Regions from separate parts of the Mammaliicoccus fleurettii genome, predicted to be linked through region 2. Evidence: riboswitches for the same ligand, from Rfam matches in the RefSeq annotation. Region 2 holds a riboswitch; the other holds the start of a gene.
What was found. Region 2 has a riboswitch for thiamine pyrophosphate ahead of B2G86_RS03625 (ECF transporter S component). Riboswitches for the same ligand answer to the same signal wherever they lie in the genome.
Positions count from the first base shown of each region.

Region 1: it holds a riboswitch for thiamine pyrophosphate, as region 2 does, so the genes downstream of both, B2G86_RS11925 (thiamine phosphate synthase) here and B2G86_RS03625 (ECF transporter S component) in region 2, are expected to answer to the same signal.

Region 1 is NZ_MWJM01000020.1:7,464-15,758, forward strand. It holds gene B2G86_RS11880 (CidA/LrgA family protein) at 234-620, shown strand; gene B2G86_RS11885 (LrgB family protein) at 617-1,300, shown strand; gene B2G86_RS11890 (DUF4256 domain-containing protein) at 1,390-1,944, shown strand; gene B2G86_RS11895 (LytTR family DNA-binding domain-containing protein) at 2,107-2,562, shown strand; gene B2G86_RS11900 (DUF3021 domain-containing protein) at 2,575-2,958, shown strand; gene B2G86_RS11905 (hypothetical protein) at 3,486-3,842, opposite strand; gene B2G86_RS11910 (HdeD family acid-resistance protein) at 4,101-4,628, shown strand; gene B2G86_RS11915 (YflT domain-containing protein) at 4,704-5,036, opposite strand; gene B2G86_RS11920 (hypothetical protein) at 5,056-5,451, opposite strand; TPP riboswitch at 5,629-5,737, shown strand; gene B2G86_RS11925 (thiamine phosphate synthase) at 5,794-6,387, shown strand; gene thiO (glycine oxidase ThiO) at 6,380-7,486, shown strand; gene thiS (sulfur carrier protein ThiS) at 7,483-7,683, shown strand; gene B2G86_RS11940 (thiazole synthase) at 7,685-8,295, shown strand, end outside.
Region 2 is NZ_MWJM01000003.1:139,962-148,256, reverse strand. It holds gene auxA (lipoteichoic acid stability factor AuxA) at 569-1,867, opposite strand; gene B2G86_RS13555 (hypothetical protein) at 2,015-2,140, shown strand; TPP riboswitch at 2,266-2,369, shown strand; gene B2G86_RS03625 (ECF transporter S component) at 2,465-3,040, shown strand; gene B2G86_RS03620 (ABC transporter ATP-binding protein) at 3,052-4,455, shown strand; gene B2G86_RS03615 (energy-coupling factor transporter transmembrane component T family protein) at 4,445-5,236, shown strand; gene purD (phosphoribosylamine--glycine ligase) at 5,867-7,117, opposite strand; gene purH (bifunctional phosphoribosylaminoimidazolecarboxamide formyltransferase/IMP cyclohydrolase) at 7,127-8,295, opposite strand, start outside.

The sequences.
Region 1 (8,295 bases), on a different contig from region 2:
TTTATAACTTGCTAGTTCTTATAAGTAATACTTATCTATAACCTTTAATTCTTCTATCTAACATTGCGTATCTTCTATCATTTAAATATTCTTCTCTTAATTTTAAAAAGAAAAAGAGAAACCACATAATATAAATAACATTTCAAATTAACTGAATCAGTTCTATAATTAAATAATATATACTCAGATGACGTTAAAGCCATCTTAAATTTTTAATAAAGGGTTTGTTTACTATGATTTCAAAGTTTATTAAAGTCATCTTTCAAATATGCATCATATATTTAATCACAATATTTGGTAGCTGGATTCAGCAAATTCTAGACATTCCGATTGCTGGCAGTATTATAGGTCTTGCTACACTATTCTTGTTACTGCAGTTCAATATTATTAAAGAAGAGTGGATAAAAGATGGTGCAAACTTACTATTAAGCACAATGATCTTTTTCTTTATTCCTTCTATTGTCGGTGCAATGGATTTAGTTGAACAATTTAATTCTCAGTTTATCTTCTTAATTATTTTAGTTATAGCAAGTACTTGTATCGTTGCACTTTGTTCCGGATACGTTGCAGAAAAAATGACAAAATCTAATAGTATAGAAGAAAGTGGTGATAAATCATGATTTTAAAAACATTATTCATGATTCTTTTAACAGTCATCACGTACATATTTGCATTGTATATTCAAAAGAAATTTAAAATCGCAATTCTCCATCCAGCACTCGTTTCTTCTATTGTAATAATATTTGTACTTATTATGTTAAATTATGATTATCAAGACTATATGACTGGCGGTAAATGGATATATAACTTTTTAAACTGCACAGTTGTATGCTTAGCTTATCCTTTATACTTATATAGAAGAATGATTGTGAAACATTTCAAAGTCATTATAACTAGCGTGCTTGTCGGCATAGCTATCAATATCATATTAATATTTACAACATTGAATATTCTAGGTTATTCAAAAGAAATGATAGCATCATTATTACCTAGATCCATTACAGCTGCAGTCGGTGTTCAAGTATCACAACAAATTGGTGGAATAGACAGTTTAGCAGTACTCTTTATTATCGGGACAGGACTTATCGGAAGCATATTAGGCTCATATTTAATCAAGCTTGCTAACTTTCAAACTTCCATAGCAAAAGGACTGACATATGGAAATGCATCACATGCCATAGGAACTGCTAAAATATTAGAAACTGATATTGAGTCAGCTGCATTTAGTTCTATCGGGATGATACTAACAGCGCTTATAAGCTCAATAATCTTACCGTTATTTGTTTTATTAATCTATTAGACATTTGATGATTGCTCCTTGATGATGATTTACATATTACTTTCATTAAAGTTATATTTTGCTAAAATAAAAGAAAAAGGGGTATTCATATGACATCTCAACAACTAACACAAGAAGAACAAACAGAGCTTATTGAAACATTGAAAAAACGTTTTGAAAAATTCCCAGAACGTCATGAAAACATAGAGTGGTCTGACGTAGAAAGTCGATTACAATCTAATCCAGAACAGTTATGGTCACTTAATGAAATGGAACGAACTGAAGGAGAACCTGATGTTATTGGGTCTGAAGATGATCAATATCTTTTTGTAGATTGTTCAAAAGAAAGTCCTAAAGGTCGTAGGAGCGTATGTTATGACAGAGAAGCACTAGAATCTAGAAAGAAACATAAACCGGAAACAAGTGCTATAGATATGGTAAATGAAATGAAAGTTAGTTTACTTACTGAAGAACAATACAGACATCTTCAAACACTTGGAGAATTTGATAAAAAATCATCTAGCTGGGTAGAAACTCCAGACAAAATAAGAAACCTTGGCGGTGCTATATTCTGTGATTTACGCTACGATACAGTGTTCACCTATCACAACGGAGCTGATTCATATTATGGAGCAAGAGGTTTCCGTAGCATGCTAAAAATATAAACAAAAGCTTCCTTTACAAGTCACAATTAGTGAAAGTAAAGGAAGCTTTTTTACAATACATACCCCTCTCAACCACTCACACCCTCAATCAAACCGGTTATGCTATAACTACTGACAAAATAGAATAAAACACATACTATATAACCAAAGGAGGCAATGGCTATGAAAGATCAATTCAATGTACACTTACAAATTGACTCAACTAAAACGCTAACCGACGTCACCATTAGCACATATGAACAAGAAATTGGTAACAACCTATTAAACTATATACAACAATATGAATCACCTTCCGACAAAATAGGCATCAAAACATCTCAAGGTGTATCACTCGTTATTAAAGCTAATATTATATTTGCAGAAATATTTGATAAACAACTTAGCATTACAACAACTGAAGAAACCATCACAACTAGAATGTCACTCAATGCGTTACAGCAAACTTTACCAAGTCACAAGTTCGTGCAAATTAGTAAATCCTCCATTGTAAACATAGAACATATAACAAAAGTATCTCCATCATTTTCAGGAAACTTGTTTGGAACACTTATCAATAATAAAAAAGTAACAATATCAAGAAGATACGTTAAAAATTTAAATAAAGCATTAGGAATATAAGGAGGGAAAATTATGAATAAAATATTAAAATCTACCTTACAAGGCATTGGTATAGGAAGTAGTATCATGCTCATATTCATCGCTATATTTAACGTTACAATCGACTTTCTGGATGTCATAAGTGTTTATTTATTTGGTGCCATTTGTGGATTCTTACCAATCGTTTATGCGTTTGATAACCTACCATTACCAATTAAACTGATCATCCATTTAGGAGGAAGCGTAATAGCATTCTTTATCCTCTCAACAATAAACCATTGGGTACCACTACAACCAGAACCCTTAATTGGCGCACTTACAATATTCACACTTATCTTTCTTGTCATATGGTTCATATTCTTAATATTCAACGCTCAACAAAGTAAGAAAATTAATACAAAACTTAAAAATATGTAAGGAAACATAATACAAAACTTAAAAATATGTAAGGAAACATAATACAAAACTTAAAAATATGTAAGGAAACATAATACAAATCTAAAAATATGTATAAAAACAGGCTGAGACAAAAATTGTCTCAGCCTTCTCAGCCCTTTTTCACTCTAAAATTTCCCCAGAAAGGAAACACACAAAAATCAAAAAGTAACCTTCCTAACATTCAATTAGGATAATACTATATTAAATTAGAACTAAATTCTAATAAACGTTGTTGATCATATGAAATACTAAAAATAATTCAACCTATAATTCTTCTCAGAAATCCCTAGAGTATACCAAACTCTATGTAACCTATAAACCACCATATCCTTGAAGAAATGTACGCACTCTATTAAATTAACTGTTTATCTATATATGAGAAATTAAAAAAGAGAGTATTACTAAATCGAAGCTATTAGGAAGGAACCATTCAAATACAAAATCTATATAATCTTTTTACTACATTACAAAATCCTATTTTTCTAATACATTTACAAAATTAATAGCTAATCACATTCTTGATGATTATTTAAATACCTTGTATTATGGTAATCCTTGTCTAAATACAGGCAAATTTCGTTAATTCTACAAACACTAGCATTGAGAGAAGTTGAACTTTGCTTTAATACAAGCAAAGATTTGTTATCTACATGTTTCTTAACGGTAGCTAGAATAAATACCGAATTGAAAAACTCAGTATTATCGCTAAGAGACTCCCCATATCTCTCCTCAATACCACCTAATAAATCATTAACACTTAAATCTTCAGGAACCACATATTCTTCAGTTCTCGATACGCCACCTTTACCATCAGTGATGTATCCCTCTAAGTCACAAAGCTCTAACTTAATTACTTTATACATACATCCTCCTGTTCAAGAGTGAATTATAGGTTACACTTATATTATATATAATCCGATTTTAATGTCAACTATTTTTTATAAACTTTTTATATAATATTTTAAAGATACGTTAGATTAGACATTCTATAGATGATTTATTAGGTAACAAGTGTCTACAATTTTAAATTAATATAAGCAATTCTTTCCAACCTTTATCCTTCCCCTTACTCTCTTATCGTTTTATACTATACTCATTACATATTTTTAGGAGGTTATATTATGGCTCAACAAACGAATAGATTTAAGTGGCCGAGTTTTGTGATGGGTGCTTTGTTTTTAATTATTGGTATTGTTATTTTCAGTTTTCCGCTTGAGAATTTTTATGCTATTACGTGGTTGATTGGTTTATTCTCTGTTATTAGTGGTGTACTAGAGATTAGTTTTAGACGTGCGGGTAAGAAAATGATGGGAATACCGAATGGTTGGACGATTGTTCTTGGTGTGATTAATATTATTTTCGGTCTTGTTGTTATGTTCAATTCTGCTGAGAGTTCTGTTTTCTTAATTTATATTTTTGCGATTTGGTTTATTATTAATAATATTGTCGCTATTTTTACTGTTACGCCTATCGAGAAATCTAACAAAGGTTTTCATACTATATCTATTATTTTAAATATTGTTGGTATTTTTGCAGGTATTGTTTTATTATTCAACCCGCTTCTTGCTGCGGTATTTATTTCATTCATGATTGCTTTTATGTTTATATTGTTTGGTATATTTTATGTAATTGATGCTTTAGCTTCTTAATTTTGAATGCTATAGATACTAAAAACCCAGCATGACTTTTGTGTCTGCTGGGTTTTTAGTATGTTTATAACGACGCTATTTTAATACGCCTTTTATTCTTTGATCTGTTACGATCAGTAATACTTTTCCTTGTTTTATTTCTTCTATATATTTTTCTGCTTCTATTTCAGTTATATTAAGTATTTCTAACTTCCTTAGAAATTCATCTTCTTTATAAGAATATCCACCAATATCTTTTCTATTGTAATTGATATTTTCTAATTCTGTTTGCTCTACGATTTCTGCTGTGTGTGCTTCGTCTGATGAGAGTATATAAATGTCTTTTTGACTAATGCCTTGGTCTTTTAATGTGTTGACGTCTGTTTCTAAATCTTTTTCATTTGTATATACTTTGACTACAGGATTCATCATAATAGCCTCCATTCAATTACTCTGTTTGAGTTTTTAAATTATTATAGCGTTCTTCAGTAATATAGAAGTTACTATTTTCTATTATAAAATCAAAGATTTCTTCTTTAGTTATACCATCTGGCAATTCATATTTAATCTCAATTCTTTCTTCGTCACTTGAATCTACCTTTTTGATTTGTTCTCGTTTAACGGCTATTGCTCTTTTATTATATTTTAATTTAATATCTGCTTTCCGTTCTTCGATTAATTGTAACCTATCGATTTTGAATGCTGAGTTAATAAGTTCTTTTAATCTTTGTTCTCTTTTACGTACTGTTCTTCTTTTGTTAAAGTCTGAAATATATTTCATTCTAACTATGAGATATAAAATTACGATTATAAGTAATGCAATGATAAATAAAAGTGTACCCATCTCTCATCCCACCTTTTATGATATAAAATCATGTAGCATTTTTATTCATACGTATAAAGAGAAACTAGTTATTATTTGTTTTAATTCCCTTTATTATTTTTATTAAACTCTTGTTATTTTAATTTTCTATTTGAACATTCAGACTATTATATGTACAATGAAATTAATAATTAAATAACAGACCACTGGAAGTGCCTTATTAGAGGCTGAGACTAAAGTAGCGACTTTAGGATTCCCAGAACCTGATCCAGTTCATACTGGCGTAGGAAAGTGGCGTATCTAAAGAAGCTAATTTTTGCGCTATTTTTCTATATATGGAAAAATAGCGCTTTTTTATTTGGAGTGATTCAATTGTTTATAGCCATTTCACCGTACAAGCATTTAGTTAATGATGACTTAGATCATTATATAGAGATTTCAAATGATATTGACTTATTATTGCTTAGAGTTCCTATGAGTCGCGATTTATTATGTAACGCGATTGATTATTTGTTAACTCATGGTTTTCCTAAAGACAAAATAATGGTTCATACAGATATTTCTGTTCTTGAATTATATGACTTACACTTTATTCATTTTCGAGAAAATGACGAACAAGCTTTTTTATTTAAAGAGTCTCATCCACATATTTCAGTTAGTATGTCGACGCATTCTGTTCATAGTGTTGAACGTGCTAAACATCATCATTTAGATTTTGTATTTTTCGGACATGTCTTTGAATCATCTTCAAAAGAAGGTCTCATTCCTAAGACTGTTGATGAAATCAATATTGCAACATCGATTGATATCCCTATTTATGCTATTGGTGGTATCAATCAAGATTCACTTAAAGTACTTCCAGCAGGTTTTCAAGGAATTTGTGCAATTTCCTTTTTCAGAGATTGTAGCATTCAAGAAATAGATCATTTAAGGAAGGTGTGGCATGCATATGTATGACGTTATAATTGTCGGTTCTGGTGTAATTGGCATGTCTATTGCACGTGAGTTAATGGACAAAGCACATTTATCTATTGCAGTAATTGATCGTGATATCCCTGGTTTACATGCATCATATAAAGCAGGTGGCATGTTAGGTGCTCAAAATGAATTTGTTCAAGATACAGCTCTTTACCAACTCGCTTTACGTTCAAGAGATTATTTTAAAGCTTTAAGCCATGAATTATATAAAGAAACAAACATTAATATAGATTATCAAGAACACGGATTAATCAAAATGGCCGCTTCAGAAGAAGACGTCGAATGTTTAACAGAGCAATATCATTTTTTAAATGAGCGAGATAGATCTGTAACACCATTAAACAAAAAGGATTTAGACAATCTTTCTAAACATACAATTGAATTTAAGCATCCTGCTATATACATCCCTGATGACGGCCAGATTAATGCTTCAAAATATACAAAAGCATTATTAAAATCAATTACCAATAAAGGGATTGAACGATTATATAACACTGAAGTTAAAGCAATCAAACGTTTAAAAGATTGTTATAAAGTTCATACTTCAGATACTATTTTGCTCTCAAAAAAGGTTGTCGTAGCAGGAGGTGCATGGAGTAATAAACTATTAGAAGACTATCAAATTGAGCCGAAATTAACTGGGGTTAAAGGTGAAGTATTGTTATTAAAGAATGAACAGCTTAGTTTGAAACAAACTTTGTTTATAACGAATGGATGCTATATTGTACCTAAACGAGACAATACATTCCTAGTTGGAGCTACAAGTTATTTTGATGACTATTCAGTTGGCACTTCAGTTGAAGGAGAAAAATGGTTAATTAACCAAGCAACATCATATATACCAATATTAAAGGAAAGCAATATCATCCATAAATGGTCTGGTATTCGGCCATACACTCATAATGAATGGCCAATTATGGATGAAATAGATCATGGTCTTTTCTTAGTAACTGGACATTATAGAAATGGTATTTTACTTTCACCTATCATTGGAAAGTTACTTTCTGAATGGATTGTTAATGATCAAGCACCATCATTATTAGATGATTTTAAAGTTAAAAGGAGTGTTCAGTTATGAAATGTATGATCAATGGAGATGAATTTAATTTCGACGAAGTATTAACTTTGTCTGATTTACTCCAATCGCTAGAGTTAGATCAAGAAAGAATTATAGTTGAATGGAATGACACACTTGTAAAGAATAATCAATTTAGCAATATTCTCGTTAGAGAGTCAGATCGATTAGAACTATTAGAATTTGTCGGAGGCGGATAAAATGTTAAAAATAGGACCATATGAAATTAACTCAAGATTATTATTAGGTACAGGAAAGTTTAAAGACGAACAAACACAATCTGAAGCCATACTAGCATCTGGCACGGAAGTTCTAACCTTTGCTGTTAGACGAATGAATTTATATGATAAATCTTTACCCAATCCTTTAGCTAACGTAGACTTAGAAAAATTCATTACATTCCCTAATACAGCTGGTGCTCATACTGCCGAAGAAGCTGTGCGCATTGCTGAAATTGCGAATCATGCTGGATTATGTAATCTCATTAAAGTGGAAGTAATTGGTGATGATAAAACGTTATTGCCTGACCCAATAGAAACTTACAAAGCTTGTGAAATTTTATTAGAAAAAGGCTATATCGTATGTCCATATATTTCATGTGATGTCGTGCTAGCAAAAAGATTAGAAGCATTAGGTGTTCACGCTATTATGCCCCTCGCTTCACCAATAGGTACAGGTAGAGGAATCAATAACCCTCTTAACTTAAGATATATTATAGAACAATCAAGTATTCCTGTTATCGTCGATGCTGGTATTGGTTCTCCGAAAGATGCTTGTTATGCAATGGAATTAGGTGCAGATGCTATTTTATT
Region 2 (8,295 bases):
ATATTACGCAAAACGCCAAAAAAACAGAGTATCCCCCTTTAGAATACTCTGTTAACCGAATTTATTAATCAAAATTTCCCCCAGAAAGTTTGATCCCCTTTTATGTAAACGCTTACTAAAATTAGTATAAAGGATAAGATTATTCCGTGCAATACATTTTCCAAAGAAATTCATTAAAAATATTTACTTTTTACATTTTTAATTTCACTATCAAGCTAAATATTTATTTTAATCTATATATATAAAATGTTATATAACTCTTGAATTGTGTGAATATAGTTGCCCTTGTTTACACTTCTCTTCAGTTTTGTCACTATAGCTGCCCTTGTTTACACTTCTCTTCAGTTTTGTCACTACAGCTGCCCTTGTTTACACTTCTCTTCAGTTTTGTCACTATAGCTATCCATATTTACACTTCTCTTCAGTTTTGTCACTACACCTATCCATATTTACTCTACTTACATGTTGTGTGAATAAAAAAGTCCTACAAAAATTATACTGATACTCTAAAACATAAAAAACCTGTCAACAAAGTTCGACTTTGTTGACAGGTTTTGACTATATTTCTCTAGAAAGATTTTTTTAGATGAATTATAAATGCTGGTGTTACAAACAATAATAGTAAAAATGAAATTGGTGTTATGAATACTGAGAACTGTGATGTTTGAATTGCTGAGACAAAGAATGTCGTTGCAATTTCAAAGAACAGTGCTGATATAACGAATAGTTTCCCAAAATTATTTTTATTTTTATAGTTTGTCGTGTAATTAAAGTATGCATATAAAATGATAAGCAACAACATTATAAATAATGTTAACCATTCAAACACATATTGAGTTTGTGATAATTTCCATTCTCCTGATAAGAATAAGCCATTACGATTGTTAAACTCAATAAAAGTAAATAAGAATAAAATTGCTGTACAAATCCATTCTATATAACTTTTCTTTAACCATTTAGGTCTTCTCATCCATTTCGGAATATCATCATCTTCAATTTTTATAATTTCTTTCCATTTTTCACTACGTTTTTTTCTTTTAGCAATTGCTTCTTCAGAGTTAAACTTTTCTAAAGTTGTTTGCTTCAGGCTTTGTGATTTTTCATAAAAACTTTCAGATATGCTAAATATTTTACTTGTTAATAAATTATTATTTGCTCTTGAGTGTTTTTCATCATTAACCATTTCAATATCTTTATCACTTACTGGTAAAGATCTTCTTAAATATAAACTAATCCATACGGACATTTGACTAAAGCACCATAATAATACAAAGAATAAATTAACGCTCATTACATCGATAGGCTTTACATTTTCCGCATCAATGTTATGGTTCATTGCAAATTGAGAAATGAAATAACATATACCATAAGAAATGATAATCCATAAATAATGCTGTTTCCGTTTCATCGGATTAAGCTCATTTTTATAAACAACATATCCAATGTGAATACTGAATGGGATAATAAATAAGAATGATGCAAAACTATAAACTTGGAACATCGTCATCATCATGACAATCATTAATATTATCGTCAAGCCGATATAAAATATAGAAATGTCATAATCATAATTCGTTGTTCTTCTTAAAGTACGTCCAATCAGTAAAATAAATATACCAAATAGTAAAATTATTATTGCTGCTATTACAGGAAAACCACCAATATAATGGTGCAATATTCTAACCAACTCATCAAAAAAAGCTACAAAAAAGTCCCAAATATTTCTTATATGGATATCATTTGATTCCTTGATATTATAATCTTTAATACGTGGTGCATTAAATAATATAAGTAATCCGGTAATTAAAATGAATATTCCTATAATACGACTAAAATGAACTTCCCAGCTTTTTTTCTTTATAGACATGTTCTTCACCTCATTGAACATTATAATTGTTTCATTTTCAAATGTCTTTAATTAAATTGAAAATCAGTCCCAAGTAGTACATTAAGTTTAAAACTCATATGTTGTTGGGTATATAATAATATCATACATTTTAAAGGAGTGTTATTTATGACACATAACGATAAACATAAAGACGAAGCAGAAAAAGCTAAGAAACAAGAACAAGAAAATAAGAAAGACGATAAAAATGGACAAGACGAAACAAAAGATAATATTCAAGATACATTTGAATAAACAACTTTCGTAGTTCTAATAAATACCCTATGGAAACATTCTATCTTTTCATAGGGGGTTTTTTTGTTCATTATAGCCTATTGACAAAATGCATGATAAGACTTATCGTAGTGATAACAATTTAATAAATGCACTAGGGGTGTTTTAAACTGAGACAGACATGAGAAGGTCTGAACCCTTTGTACCTGATCTAGATGATACTAGCGTAGGAAAGTGTTCGTAAATCATATAATAATATTCATTTATAAATGATAACAATATTTTTGTGCGCTTCTATTTAGATATAGGAGTGCACATTTTTTTATAAAAAAGGAGATAATTAGCATGTCAAAGAGATTAACTTTATCTGATATTTTGGTCACAGTTTTAATTGGTGCTTTATTTGCAATCATTTATAAATTTTTATGGATTCCATATGAAATATTAAAACCTTTAGGATTACATTTAGAACAATCCGTATATGGTTTTTGGTTTATAGCAGCAATTATAGCGTATTTAATTATTCAAAAACCAGGTGTGGCTTTACTTGCAGAATTTGCTGCTGGTGCTGGCGAAACAATTGTAATGGGACAATTTGATATACCTACTTTTGTTTATGCATTACTTCAAGGTTTAGCTTGTGAAATTGTATTTTTAGTAGTTCGTTATAAATATAGAAAATTATCAGTTGCTATTGTTGCCGGAATGTTGGCAGGTATTATTACGTTACCGATTGATTGGTTTTATAATTATTTAAGTGATGTTGCATTATGGAATGTAATTTTGATGTTCACAATTAGAATTTTAAGTGGTGCTATTGTAGGCGGCGCTTTAGGATATGCAATTGTAAGAGCGCTTGATCAGACTGGCGTCACTAAACTATTTAGACCTGCATCTAAAAAAGACTATGACTTACTATAGGAGTTAACCAATTGTTATCACTAAAAAATTTAAGACTTAAATACCCAGACGATGAACGCATTATATTTAAAAATTTAGATATTCAAATTAATGATAAAGAGAAAGTACTGTTATTAGGACCAAGTGGTTCAGGAAAAAGTACATTACTAAATGTATTAAACGGCATTATACCTAGGTCATTGGATATTCCAATGAAACTTGATTCTATAACTATCGACACACTTCCAGGAGTTGTTTTTCAAGATCCTGATACACAATTTTGTATGCCTGAGATTAAAGAAGAATTAGCTTTCGTACTTGAAAATATGAATGTAGATCCAAAAGAGATGGATGGAATGATTAATGAAGCAATGAATAAAGTGAATTTAAATGCTGATGCCTCGTTAAAAATCAACCGTTTAAGTGGTGGTATGAAACAAAAATTAGCTATTGCTTCTATATTATTACAAAATTCTCAAACATTATTTCTAGATGAACCGACAGCTATGCTCGATCATCAGTCTACAACGCAACTTTGGGACTTAATAATGCAACATTGGAAAGATCAAACTGTTGTAATTGTAGAACATAAAGTTGATTATATTTGGAATTTTGTCGATAGAGTGATTGTTATGAATGAACAAGGACAAATCACACACGATAGTACTCCATCTGATATATTGGAAAATCATATAGATATTTTAAATCAGTATGGTGTATGGCATCCACTTTCTTGGAATTATGCACCTCAATTAAAAAATAAATCTTCCGCACAAGAAACTTTATTAACAATTAAAGATTTAGATATTTTAAGAAGTAACAGAAAACTTTTTACAATAGATAACTTAACTATTAATAGTGGTGAATGGATTGGGCTTACAGGACAAAACGGTTCTGGTAAGACTTCATTCTTAGAAAGTATAATGCAACTTATAAAATATAATGGACAAGTTAAATATAAGAATAAACAATTAAAAAAAGTTAAAGATGCATCTAAACATATGTACTTTGTCTATCAAAACCCAGAATTGCAGTTTATAGAAATATCTGTCTTTAATGAAATATTTATCAATTTTGCTTTTCAAGACAAAGAAACCGCAATTGAAAAAACTAATGAAATGTTAAATCTTTTAAACTTGTATCATGTTAAAGACCAACATCCTTTTGAACTATCTATTGGCCAAAAGAAACGTTTAAGTGTAGCAACAGCATTAAGTACTAATTCAGAAATTATTTTATTAGACGAACCAACATTTGGTTTGGATAGTCATAATACTTTTGAACTTATCAAGTTATTTCATGAAAGAGTTCGCAAAGGACAAACTATATTAATGATCACGCATGAAAATGAAATAATAGAAAGATATGCTACAAGAACATTAGTCATTAACAATCATCAATTAGACGTTAACGGTGGTGAATCACATGTTAACTAATTGGAAAAAATATTCTACTTTTATAGATGATGTAAATATTTTAACCAAACTTTTATTAGGTATAGTATTATTTTTCTTTGCTATATTTATTCATGATTTTGATTTCATGATTTATTTAACCCTTATAATGTTTATTTATTTAATTATAATGAGTGGTGTTAAATGGTTACCCCTTCTCATTATAATTATGATTACATTATTCTTTGGATTTACTTCTTCTTTGTTTATGATTTTTTATGGTGAAGGAGATAATACTATATTTCAGTTAGGGATCATTCATATAACAAATGAGAGTTTACTAAGAGGTTTACATGTAACAATGCGTACACTCGTCATTTCATTTTATGGGATGGTCATTCCTTTTACTTCTCAAATTATTTTCGTATTTTACAGTTTCATGCAACATTTAAAGTTAAAACCTAAAATTGCTTATGCTTTTATGGCTTCAATTAGATTGATACCAATTATGTTTAGTTCATTTATGCAATTAAGACAAGCTTTAAAAATGAGGTATTCAGTTATAGACAAAAGTAATCGTAAAGGATTGAAATGGGTAAATCATTTGCTTATACCTACTTTAAGTCAAAGCATTAGAAAGTCTCATAGATTAGCTGTGGCAATGGAAGCGAAAGGATTTACGAATCAAAAAAGAACTTACTATTATAAAGTACCTATTACAATGAAAGATTTATATTTTGTTCTAATGACGATTTTGCTTGTAGTTGTTGCGTACTTATTAAGTATTTATATACCCATAACAAGCATTTCTGATATTAGATAACATTGCGTTATATTTGACCATACCTTTCCCAAAAGAATGAAGTATAACGCAATGTAAAAATGCTTAGGACATAAATCCTAACTCAAAATAAATAAGCATATCACTTAACCGATTTTTAAAGTTTACAGTGATATGCTTATTTTTTATATTACGATTTTGTACGTGCATGCTTGCCTAGGGGTATGGCTCGAGCCTGTAGTCTCTCACGCATACTATTCCCTCAGGCGTCCGCACTTTACAAAATCACTCTCAACAACTATTTTTATATAGAAATATGGTAGCTCTAAGTGTTACTTCGGACTGTAGTCAAACTAAACTTAAATTTATAAGTTTAGTTTTTTGATTTAATAAATATATTTATTGAACATAAAATCAACTCTTGAATAAATTCCAACTATATTATAAATATTTAATTAATATTTGGCATTTTTTAGCGCTGACTCCTGCGGGAAAAGCATGATTCGAAGACTACAGGCTGAGAACATGCCCGCGGAAAGCATGCGCATAAAAAAATGCCAACAAAGTCTATAGTTGCCACAATGATTTTCATAAAAAATAAGAGCAGAAATTCAATTTTAATAATGAATTTCTGCTCTTTTTAAATTTCTAAGACATTTATATCCAAGTTATTTACTTATTAGCTTTTATAGCTTTATGTGCGATGTCTTTTCTATAAAACAACTGATTACTTTTAATTTTACTAACTTGGTTATAAGCATCTTGTTGAGCTGATTCTATATCATCACCCATACCGATAGCTATCATAACTCGACCACCATTGTTCTCATATTGCCCTTTGTCATTCTTTTTCAAAGCACTAACAAAATATTGATTTAAGTCTTCAAGTCCTTCAACTAAATGACCTTTGTCATAGGATCCTGGATAACCTTTAGAGGCAAGTACTACACCCACTACACTTTCATCTTTCCACTCAAGCGTGATAGGTTCTTTTTTATAAACTTTTTCTAAAATTTCTATAAAATCAGAGTCCAATCTAGTTAGGAGTACTTGTGCTTCTGGATCACCAAATCTTGCATTAAATTCTATTACTTTTGGACCATCTTCAGTCAATATAGCACCTATATAGATTAATCCGAAATAGTTTATTCCTTCGCTTACTAAAGCGTCTGCAATAGGTTGTGCTATTTTTTCGTTAGTTTCTTTTAAGATGTAGTCAGATATATGAGGAACTGGGCAATATGCTCCCATACCACCTGTATTTGGACCTATGTCACCATCATATGCACGTTTATGATCTTGAGCGATACAATCGAATGGAACTGCAAACTCATTATTCACAAACGTCATAACTGAATATTCTTCACCATCAAGAAATTCTTCAAAAACAACTTTTTCATTTTGAGTTTGATATAAAGTCTCAACACCTTCTCTAGCCTCATCACGTGTTAATGCAACAATTACCCCTTTTCCAGCAGCTAATCCATCTTTTTTAAGCACTATTGGAATTTTACATTGTTCAACATATTTTTTTGCTTTATCTTTATCCGTAATAGTTTGATATTCAGCAGTTGGAATATTATATTTTTCCATGATTTTTTTTGCAAATTCTTTTGAACCTTCTAATTGAGCAGCTTGTTTATTAGGTCCAAACACTTTAGCATTGGTCTGTTCTAATTCATCTGTTAACCCATCAATTAATGGTTGTTCTGGTCCAATAATTACCCATTCAATTTCGTGCTTTACAACAAAATCTCTAATTAATTTATGATCTGTTTCATCTATATCTGAAACTATTGTAGCTACTTCAGTCATCGCATCGTTTCCTGGAATAACAAATACTTTATCAACTAACTCTGAAGTACTACATTTTTTAGCTAATACATGCTCTCTTCCACCCGATCCTATAACAAGTACTTTCATATTGACCTCCTAATGTTTAAAGTGTCTCATACCAGTAAATACCATACTGATTCCATATTTATTAGCCATATCAATTGAATCTTGGTCTTTAATTGAGCCACCAGGTTGAATGATTGTCTTAATTCCAGCTTTTGCAGCTGTTTCAACTGAATCTCCCATTGGGAAAAATCCATCAGACGCTAAAGCAACATTGTCATTCATTTCGATTGCTCTATCAATTGCTATTTTTGCAGAACCTACTCTATTCATTTGACCCGCTCCTACACCGACAGTTTGGTGGTCGTTTGCAAGTACAATTGCATTACTTTTTACTGAACGTACAACTTTCCATGATAATTCTAAAGCTTTCCATTGCGCTTCTGTAGGTTCAACATCAGTTACAACTTTCATCTCATCTCTAGATATAACAGCATTGTCTTTATCTTGTACTAAGTAACCGCCAGATACAGAAACAAATTCTTGTTCATCTTTTGTTTCTGTCATATTAATTTCTAACAATCTAATATTTTTCTTTTTAGTCAATACTTCCAAAGCTTCTTTTTCAAAGCTTGGTGCAATTACAACTTCTAAGAAAATTGAATGTAATAATTCCGCTAGTTTTTTAGTAACTGGTCTGTTTAATGCAACAATTCCACCGAATATAGATTGAGAATCCGCTTCATATGCGTAATCATAAGCTTCTTCGATTGTTTCTCCTACACCTACTCCACATGGATTCATGTGTTTAACAGCTACTGCAGCTGGTTGTTCGAATTTTTTAATAAGTGATAAAGTTGCATCAGCATCTTTAATATTGTTAAAGCTTAATGCTTTACCGTGTAATTGTTTAGCACCAGCTAATGTGTTTGTTTCGTTTGACGTTTTTACAAATGTCGCACTTTGTTGAGGATTCTCACCATATCTTAATTGTTCAGATTCATTTGCGAAAAACTCAACAATTGTTTTGTCATAATCATTTGTATGTTTAAATACTTTAACCATTAAAGATTTGCGATATGTTTCATCAAGTTTATTATTTTCAATACGATCAATGACTTCGTTATAATCTTCCGGGTCAACTACTGTAGTTACAAATTTAAAGTTCTTTGCAGCAGCTCTTAACATTGTTGGTCCGCCAATATCTATGTTTTCAATCGCTTCATCTTCGGTGACATTGTCTTTTTTGATTGTTTCTTTAA